Linked DNA regions of Dinoroseobacter shibae DFL 12 = DSM 16493. The protein of the gene in region 1 interacts with the protein of each later gene in a pairwise test. Links are inferred from orthologs where the notes say so. Each region holds a gene or a part of one and is shown in the gene's direction. Other genes may lie near its edges.

What was found.
Region 2: the proteins of aceE (region 1) and nth interact in binary tests that used the Escherichia coli proteins (3 or more experiments, as listed by UniProt). The link is inferred for Dinoroseobacter shibae DFL 12 = DSM 16493 from one-to-one orthologs.
Region 3: the proteins of aceE (region 1) and groL interact in binary tests that used the Escherichia coli proteins (3 or more experiments, as listed by UniProt). The link is inferred for Dinoroseobacter shibae DFL 12 = DSM 16493 from one-to-one orthologs.

What each region holds. Positions count from the first base shown.
Region 1 is NC_009952.1:2,076,949-2,080,335, reverse strand. The notes cover bases 62-3,294. They hold aceE (pyruvate dehydrogenase (acetyl-transferring), homodimeric type), read left to right. Parts: upstream 62-436; coding sequence 437-3,094; downstream 3,095-3,294. Other genes in these bases: aceF (dihydrolipoyllysine-residue acetyltransferase), read left to right, coding at 3,176-3,294; dld (D-lactate dehydrogenase), read left to right, coding at 62-208. Also shown: more of dld, read left to right, coding at 1-61; more of aceF, read left to right, coding at 3,295-3,387. UniProt on the Escherichia coli protein: Component of the pyruvate dehydrogenase (PDH) complex, that catalyzes the overall conversion of pyruvate to acetyl-CoA and CO(2).
Region 2 is NC_009952.1:3,192,059-3,195,072, reverse strand. The notes cover bases 80-2,939. They hold nth (endonuclease III), read left to right. Parts: upstream 80-1,117; coding sequence 1,118-1,762; downstream 1,763-2,939. Other genes in these bases: DSHI_RS15335 (adenosine kinase), read left to right, coding at 1,759-2,760; DSHI_RS15345 (methylated-DNA--[protein]-cysteine S-methyltransferase), read right to left, coding at 143-1,006. In the rest of the region: DSHI_RS15350 (YiaD family glycine zipper/OmpA-like lipoprotein), read right to left, coding at 1-36; DSHI_RS15330 (aldehyde dehydrogenase family protein), read right to left, coding at 2,943-3,014. UniProt on the Escherichia coli protein: DNA repair enzyme that has both DNA N-glycosylase activity and AP-lyase activity. The DNA N-glycosylase activity releases various damaged pyrimidines from DNA by cleaving the N-glycosidic bond, leaving an AP (apurinic/apyrimidinic) site.
Region 3 is NC_009952.1:3,076,342-3,079,403, reverse strand. What follows is about bases 1-2,908. They hold groL (chaperonin GroEL), read left to right. Parts: upstream 1-586; coding sequence 587-2,230; downstream 2,231-2,908. Other genes in these bases: DSHI_RS14805 (GNAT family N-acetyltransferase), read left to right, coding at 2,400-2,891; groES (co-chaperone GroES), read left to right, coding at 232-543. In the rest of the region: DSHI_RS14800 (alpha-D-ribose 1-methylphosphonate 5-triphosphate diphosphatase), read left to right, coding at 2,932-3,062.

The sequences.
Region 1 (3,387 bases):
CGTGAAGGCGCTGAAGGCGGAAATGCTTGAATTGCTTGACAAACGGGGTGCGGAATACCCCGCCGAGCACAATGTCGGACATCTTTATGGAGCCAAACCGGACCTTGCTGCGTTCTACAAGAGCGTGGATCCGACGAATTCCATGAATCCCGGGATCGGGAAGATGTCGAAGTGCAAGCATTACGGCGCAAAACGGGAGGAAGTTTAATGTTGAACCATTGGTATGCATCAGCTGCGTAGCGCTATGCATCTGGCAGGGGTTCTGACCTAACGACCCCCGTGTTATCCACATATCATCACGCGGCATGCGTTGATCGCACGGCCCCGGTGGGGGTCGAGCGGGAGGGAGGAGGAAATTCCCATCCGGTTACAGCGATTAATTTAATGCTGAACGAAATGGCTGGGCCGCAGAGTCCGGACCAAGGGACAGAGGATCATGACGGACACCAAGCACGATATCGACCCGGTGGAATCCCAGGAATGGCAGGAAGCCATCGAGGATGTGATCGCCCGGGACGGCGCGGATCGCGCCCATTACCTTCTGGACAAGGCGGTGCAGCAGGCCCGCGCGGCGGGCGCGACCCTGCCGTTCTCGGCCACCACGCCCTACCAGAACACCATTCCCGCCGATGACCAGTACGACTTCCCCGGCGACCTGGAGATGGAATGGCGGATCCGCACCATCAACCGCTGGAACGCCATGGCCACGGTCGTGCGCCGCAACAAGGTCAGCTCGGAATATGGCGGGCATATCGCGTCCTTTGCGTCCTCGGCGGTGATGTATGACGTGGGTCTGAACCACTTCTGGCGCTCGAAATCGGCGATCCACGGTGGGGATCTCGTGTTCTTCCAGGGCCATGTGATCCCGGGGATCTATGCGCGGTCCTTCATGGAAGGCCGGATCAGCGAGGAGCAGCTGGAAAATTTCCGCTCCGAAGTCGACGGGTCCGGCCTGTCATCCTATCCGCACCCTTGGCTGATGCCGGACTACTGGCAGTTCCCGACCGTGTCGATGGGGCTCGGCCCGCTCATGGCGATCTACCAGGCGCGGTTCATGAAATACATGCACAGCCGGGGCCTCATCGACATGGCCGACCGCAAGGTGTGGTGTTTCCTGGGCGATGGCGAGATGGACGAGCCGGAAAGCCGGGGCGCCATTGACCTCGCGGTGCGCGAGGGGCTGGACAACCTGATCTTCGTGATCAACTGCAACTTGCAACGGCTCGACGGACCGGTGCGCGGCAATGGCAAGATCGTGCAGGAGCTGGAAGGCGACTTCCGCGGCGCGGGCTGGAACGTCATCAAGCTGCTCTGGGGCAAGGGTTGGGACGAATTGCTGGAGAAAGACGTCTCGGGCCGGTTGCGCCAGCTGATGGACGAGACCGTGGACGGCGATTACCAGACGTTCAAATCCAAGGACGGCGCCTATATCCGCAAGCATTTCTTTGGCAAGTATCCCGAGACCGCGGCGCTGGTCGAGGACTGGACCGATGAGCAGATCTGGGCGCTGCGCCGGGGCGGGCACGATCCGCAAAAGGTCTATACCGCGTTCAAGAAGGCGACCGAGACCAAGGGGCAGCCGAGCTGTCTGCTGGTCAAGACCGTGAAGGGTCACGGGATGGGCACGGCCGGCGAGGGCCAGAACACCACCCACCAGCAAAAGAAGATGAACGAGGAGCAGTTGCGCGCCTTCCGCGACCGGTTCAAGATCCCTGTCAGCGACGAGGATGTCGGCAAGGCCCCGTTCGTGGCGCTGAACAACGCGCAGAAGGCCTATATCCTGGAGCGGCGCAAGGAGCTGGGCGGCGAGTTCCCGAAGCGCGAATGGCGCGACACCCCCAAGCTGGAGATCCCTGCGCTGGAGGCGTTCGGCAAGGAGCTGAAATCCACCGGCACGCGTGAGATTTCGACCACCATGGCCTTCGTGCGGATACTGACGACGCTCTTGCGCGACAAGAACATCGGCAAGCAGGTCGTGCCGATCGTGCCGGACGAGAGCCGCACCTTCGGGATGGAAGGCTTGTTCCGCTCGGTGGGGATCTACAACCCGATGGGGCAGACCTACATCCCCGAAGACCGGGACCAGATGTCCTATTACAAGGAGAGCGAGACGGGACAGGTCCTGCAGGAGGGCATCAACGAGGCCGGGGCCATGGCCGACTGGATCGCGGCGGCCACGTCGTACTCCAACCACGGCGTGCCGATGATCCCGTTCTTCATCTACTACTCTATGTTCGGGTTCCAGCGGATCGGCGACCTGGCCTGGGCCGCGGGCGACAGCCGTGCGCGGGGCTTCATGCTGGGCGGCACCGCCGGGCGCACGACGCTGAACGGCGAGGGGCTGCAGCACGAGGACGGGCATTCCCACATCCTGGCGGGCACCATCCCGAACTGCATCAGCTACGATCCGACCTTCAGCTACGAGGTGGCGGTGATCGTCCATCACGGGCTCAAGCGGATGTATGTCGAGCAGGACGACGTGTATTTCTACCTGACGCTGATGAACGAGAACTACACCCATCCGGACATGCCGATGGGTGTAGAAGAGGACATCATCAAGGGGCTTTACCGGTTCTCGAAAACCGCCAAGCCGAACAAGAAGCATGTCAACCTGATGGGGTCGGGCACGATCCTGGTGCAGGCGATCAAGGCGGCCGAGATGCTGAAGGAAGACTTCGGCGTGACCTCGGACATCTGGTCGGCGACCTCGATGAACGAGCTGGCCCGCGACGGGCAGGATTGCGCACGGGCCAACCGGCTCGACCCCCTTGGAGATCAGAAGGTGCCGTTTGTCACGCAACAGCTTGAAGGGGTGACCGGACCGGTCATCGCGGCCACCGATTACATGAAGAACTATGCCGAACAGATCCGCGCGTTCGTGCCGCAGGACTTCACGGTCCTGGGCACCGACGGGTTCGGGCGGTCCGACAGCCGGGTCAACCTGCGCCGGTTCTTCGAGGTGGATTCCAACCACATCGCCGCCGCGGCCATGGTCGCGCTGCACAGGCAGGGGACCGTCACCGATGCGGTGCTGAAAAAGGCGCTCGCCCGGTACGAGATCGACAGCAACAAGCCGAACCCCCGTCTGGTGTGATCGGGACGCGTCCGTCCGGCCCGGCCTGCGCGCGGCGCGGGACAGGGCCGGCGGATGCCAGGGAATGAGAAGGACAAGACAATGGCAATCGAAGTAAACGTGCCCGATATCGGCGATTTCACCGATGTTCCGGTGGTCAGCATCCTGGTTTCGGTCGGCGATGTGGTCGCCGAAGAAGACCCCTTGCTGGAACTGGAGAGCGACAAGGCGACCATGGAAGTGCCCAGCCCCGTTGCGGGCAAGGTGGTCGAGATCAAGGTGGCCGAGGGCGATACCGTTTCCGAAGGTACGCT
Region 2 (3,014 bases), 1.1 Mb from region 1 along the record:
CGCACAGGCGGCGATCAGGGGTACATGTACTCGCATAGGGCTCGTCCTCGATAGGTTTTGTTTGTCCGCATATCGGGTCAGTCGCGCCGGATATTCAATAGCAGACGGCGCAAGCCCACGGTCGCGGCGCCCTTTTGCCGGTTCAGCCGGCCTGTTCCAGAAGCGCGGCCTCCTGGGCCAGCATGGCGCGTTTGACCGGCAGGCCCCAGTGATAGCCGCCCAGTCCGCCTGATTTGCGCAACGCGCGGTGGCAGGGGATAAGCCAGCTGACCGGATTGCGCCCCACGGCGGTGCCCACGGCGCGCACGGCCCGGGGGGATCCGATGGCTTCGGCAATCTCCGAATAGGTTGTGACATGGCCCGAAGGGATGCGCAGCAGCGCCTCCCACACCTTGATCTGGAATGGCGCCCCGATCAGGTAGAGAGGCGCGCGGGCCAGATCTCCATCCCCCGCGCCGAAGGCCGCCACCGCCCAGGGCCGGAGCCGCGTCGGGTCCTCCACATACCGCGCCTTGGGCCAGCGCGCGACCATGTCGGCCATGGCGGCGTCGGTGCCGGTTTCGGCGGCGAACGCGATGCCGCAGATCCCCTTGTCGGTGCCCATGACCAGCGCGGGTCCGAACGGACTGTCGAACCAGCCCCAGCGGATCGTCAGCCCCGCGCCCTTGCGGGCGAACTCGCCGGGGCTCATGGCCTCCCAGGTCACGAAAAGATCATGGAGCCGCCCGGAGCCGGACAGTCCCAATTCCCCCGCCGCCTCCAGGGTGGTGAAGCGGTCGGCCAGCAGGGCCTTGGCATGATCGAGCGTCAGGTATTGCTGATACCGTTTGGGCGACACGCCGACCCAGGCCGAAAACGTACGCTGCAAATGGGCCGGACTCATCCCGATCCGGCCCGCCAGATCGTCGAGCGGCAGGGGTGTGCCCCCGGCGGCATCGATCTCTTCGATGGCGCGGCGGATCACGCCGTAATGGTAGCGGTCGTCTGCGGTCTCGGGGTCACTCATCTCGGGCCTCCTGTGACGCCCAAGGTAATCCGCCCCCCGCGCCCCCGCGACCCGAATTTTGCGCATTTGGCCCGCTTGCCCCGCGCGGGCGCATTGGGCATACCGGCGCGGATGGCCAAGCAACTCGATTATCATACGATCCGCGAGATCTTCACCCGGTTCCAGGCCGCCGAGGCCGAGCCCAAGGGCGAGTTGAACCATGTCAACGCCTACACCCTGGTTGTGGCCGTAGCGCTTTCGGCACAGGCCACGGATGCGGGCGTGAACAATGCCACCGAGGCCCTGTTCAAGATCGCCGATACGCCCGAGAAGATGCTGGCCTTGGGCGAAGAGGGCGTGATCCAGCATATCAAGACCATCGGGCTGTATCGCAACAAGGCCAAGAACGTCATCAAGCTCAGCCGCATTCTGGTCGAGCAGTATGGCGGTGAGGTGCCGAATTCCCGCGCGGCACTCGAGAGCCTGCCGGGGGTGGGCCGCAAGACCGCCAATGTGGTGCTCAACATGTGGTGGGGGCATCCGAGCCAGGCCGTGGACACCCACATCTTCCGCGTCGGCAACCGCAGCGGCATCTGCCCGGGCAAGGACGTGGTCGCGGTCGAACGCGCCATCGAAGACCACATCCCCGTCGATTTCCAGCACCACGCCCATCACTGGCTGATCCTGCATGGCCGCTACATCTGCAAGGCGCGCAAACCGGCCTGCGGGGCCTGCCTGATCCGCGATCTCTGCCAATTCGAGGACAAGACCGAATGAGTGACACTTCCAAGGACCCTTACCAGGTGGTGGGGATCGGCAATGCCATTGTCGATGTTCTGGCCCAGACCGATGACAGCTTTCTCGACCATATGGGGATCGAGAAAGGCATCATGCAACTGGTCGAACGGCCCCGGGCCGAGATGCTTTATGCCGCCATGTCCGACCGGGTGCAGGCTCCGGGCGGGTCGGTGGCCAACACGCTCGCCGGATTGGGCGAACTGGGCTTGCGCTGCGCGTTTATCGGGCGGGTGAAGGACGACACGCTGGGCCGGTTCTATGCACAGGGGATGGAGGCCGAGGGCACCGCCTTTCCGAACCCGCCACAGCAGGTGGAGGCACCCACGTCCCGCTCGATGATCTTCGTGACCCCGGACGGGGAGCGGTCGATGAACACCTATCTCGGTGCCGGTGCCGATCTCGGCCCCGAAGATGTGCCGGAGGCGGTGTTTGCCCAGGTCGGGCTGCTGTTTCTCGAAGGCTACCTCTTCGACAAGGTGCCCGGAAAGGCCGCGTTCGAGGCCGCGGCGCGCTATGCGCGCGGGGCGGGGGGGCATGCGGGGATCACCCTGTCCGATCCGTTCTGCGTGGACCGGCACCGGGCGGATTTCCAGCGCCTCGTGGCCGATGAGCTGAACTTCGTCATCGGAAACGAGCATGAATACATGGCGCTGTACGAGACCGAGGACCTCGGGGCCGCGCTTGCCCGCGCTGCGTCGGTCTGCGAGCTTGTGGTCTGCACTCGGTCGGGTGACCCGGTGGTGATGATCCGCGGCGACGCGCGCGTCGAGGTGCCGGTCACACGGGTTGTGCCGGTGGATGCGACCGGGGCAGGGGACCAGTTCGCCGCCGGGTTCCTCTACGGGCTGGCAACGGGCAAAAGCCTCGAGGTCTGTGGCCGCATGGGCGTGATTGCCGGATCCGAGGTGATCAGCCATTTCGGCGCGCGTCCCAAGACGGATGTCCGCGCGCGTTTCGTCGCCGAGGGGCTGCTCTAGGGACGGTGCCGGGGCAAGCGGTTTCGAAACCGCTTGGGCGCCCGGTTGTGGGCACTCGGCGCAGGAGCGGCCGTAATTCGGCTTGAGTCGTTGCGCGATCGGGGCGTCACAAATGGGCTGCCCTGTCCGCGAAGGGCTGCAAGCGGCTTCGAAGCGGCTTGGCCCGTGGCCCGCGCGGGTCCCTAGCCGTGATGGGTCGCCACCGTCTTGAGTTGCGAGAAGCCGAAAAGCGCCTCGAACCCCTTCTCGCGCCC
Region 3 (3,062 bases), 1.0 Mb from region 1 along the record:
TCTGTGCCGGGCGAGGCCGTGCCCGGGCGGGGCGACGGCCGGGATGGTCGCCCGCCCGGGGTGTCACGCGGCGCGCGCGGCTTGCCCGGGCTCCATGCGCATTTTTGCCCATCGTCCCCGTTGACAGGCTGCTGCGGCGTCTCTAACTACGGCGCGTTAGCACTCGGACAAAGTGAGTGCTAATGGCCCCGCAGGGGGTCAGGGAGAAACACTGAGCGAAGGAGCCTACAGATGGCATTCACACCGCTTCATGACCGTGTTCTGGTCCGTCGCGTCGAAAGCGAAGAAAAAACCGCAGGCGGGCTGATCATCCCCGACAGCGCCAAGGAAAAGCCCGCCGAGGGCCTGGTGATCGCCGTTGGCGCAGGTGCCAAGGATGACGATGGGGACCGGATCCCCATGGACGTCAAGGAAGGCGACAAGATCCTCTTCGGCAAGTGGTCCGGCACCGAGGTGACCGTGGACGGCGAAGAGCTGCTGATCATGAAAGAGAGCGACATTCTCGGGATCATCACCGACGAAGCCGCGGCCAAGGCCGCCTGAACGCCTCGACTGATCACAAACATAGACTCAAGGAGCGAACAACATGGCTGCTAAAGACGTCAAATTCGACATCGACGCCCGCAACCGCATGCTCAAGGGTGTCAACATCCTCGCAGACGCGGTGAAGGTGACCCTGGGCCCCAAGGGCCGCAACGTGGTTCTGGACAAGAGCTTCGGCGCGCCGCGCATCACCAAGGACGGTGTCTCCGTCGCCAAGGAAATCGAACTGGAAGACAAGTTCGAGAACATGGGCGCGCAGATGGTCAAGGAAGTCGCCTCGCGCACCAATGACGAGGCCGGCGACGGCACCACAACCGCGACCGTGCTGGCGCAAGCCATCGTCAAGGAAGGCATGAAGTCGGTTGCCGCGGGCATGAACCCGATGGACCTCAAGCGCGGGATCGACCTGGCGACCTCCAAGGTTGTCGAGGCGATCAAATCCGCCGCCCGTCCCGTGAACGACAGCGCCGAAGTGGCGCAGGTCGGCACCATCTCCGCCAACGGCGAGAGCGAGATCGGCCAGCAGATCGCGGATGCGATGCAAAAGGTTGGCAACGAGGGTGTCATCACCGTCGAGGAGAACAAGGGCCTGGAGACCGAGACCGACGTGGTCGAGGGCATGCAGTTCGACCGTGGCTATCTGAGCCCCTATTTCGTGACCAACCCCGACAAGATGACCACCGAGTTGGAAGACGCGATCATCCTGCTGCACGAGAAGAAGCTCTCGTCGCTGCAGCCGATGGTGCCGCTGCTTGAGTCGGTGATCCAGTCCGGCAAGCCGCTGCTGATCATCGCGGAAGACGTGGAAGGCGAAGCGCTCGCCACCCTCGTGGTCAACAAGCTGCGCGGCGGTCTGAAGATCGCGGCCGTCAAGGCACCGGGCTTCGGCGATCGTCGCAAGGCCATGCTGCAGGACATCGCGATCCTGACCGGTGGCCAGGTGATCTCGGAAGACCTCGGCATGAAGCTCGAGTCCGTGACCATCGACATGCTGGGTTCCGCCAAGCGCGTGTCGATCACCAAGGACGAGACCACCATCGTCGACGGCGCCGGTGCCAAGGCCGAGATCGAAGCCCGCGTGGCCCAGATCCGCAACCAGATCGAGGAGACCACCTCGGATTACGACCGTGAGAAGCTGCAGGAGCGTGTGGCCAAGCTCGCCGGTGGTGTGGCTGTCATCCGCGTCGGCGGCATGACCGAGGTCGAAGTGAAAGAGCGCAAGGACCGTGTGGACGATGCGCTAAACGCGACCCGCGCGGCTGTGCAGGAAGGCATCGTCGTCGGCGGCGGTGTGGCCCTGATCCAGGCGGCCAAGCATCTCGACGGTCTGGAAGGCGCGAACAACGACCAGAACATCGGCATCAACATCGTGCGCAAGGCGCTGGAAGCTCCGCTGCGCCAGATCGCCGAGAACGCAGGTGTCGACGGGTCCGTCGTGGCCGGCAAGATCCGCGAAAGCAGTGACCTGGCCTTCGGGTTCAACGCGCAGACCGAAGAATATGGCGACATGTTCAAGTTCGGTGTGATCGACCCGGCCAAGGTGGTGCGCACCGCGCTGCAGGATGCGGCCTCCATCGCCGGTCTGCTGATCACCACCGAAGCAATGGTGGCCGACAAGCCCGCCAAGGAAGGTGCCGGCGCCGGTGGCGGCATGCCCGACATGGGCGGCATGGGCGGCATGATGTAAGCTGCCGGACATTCCGGATGGAAGGGGCCCTTCGGGGCCCCTTTTTTCATGCGCGCGCCCGATCGGTCCGATCGACGTTTCGGGGCGCGCGCGGAGAAAGCGGCAGTCGCCGGTTTTTTTGCTTTGCGCCCCGTGGGTTTCCCGCGCAAGCTGTGCCGGAGGTGTCACTTTGGTTGAATTCGAGTTGAGAGAAGCGGGTCGGGCGGATGCCTTTGCGATCTCGATCCTGGTGGAGACCAGCTTCGAAGGCTCGCGTGAGGACCGTTTGATCAAGGACTTGCGTGCGGAGGATGCGCTGGGTCTGGAACTGGTCGCCATTGAGCGCGGGCACGTGATCGGCCATGCCGCCTTCCCGAGGCTCTCGCGGCCCGAGGGCTGGTATGCGCTCGCCCCCCTGACGGTGCGGGCGGACAGGCGCCGAATGGGCGTCGGCTCGGCCCTGGTGCGGGTGGGCATCGACCGGTTGCGGCAGGCCGAGGCGCCCGCGCTGCTGGTGCTGGGCGATCCGGACTACTACGAACGATTCGGGTTTTCCCTGGGTGCTGCGGCCAAGCTGCGCAGTGCGTATCCGAAGAACAACCTGATGATGCTGGCCTTCGCGCCGGGGTTGAGCGGGGCCGCGTTCGACGTGGACTACCCGTCGGTCTTTCTGCGCAACTGAGCCCTTGCCCTCGGGCGGTGTCCGGCGCATGACGCGGCCCATGCTGGAGCTTGTCTTCGAAAACGGTCTGATCCTCGATCCGGTGGAGGGCCCCCTGCCGGGGCTGGCCATGGCGGGCGGACGCCTGGGTGCGCCGGGCCCCGCCGCGCGGCGCGTGGATCTGGAGGGGTT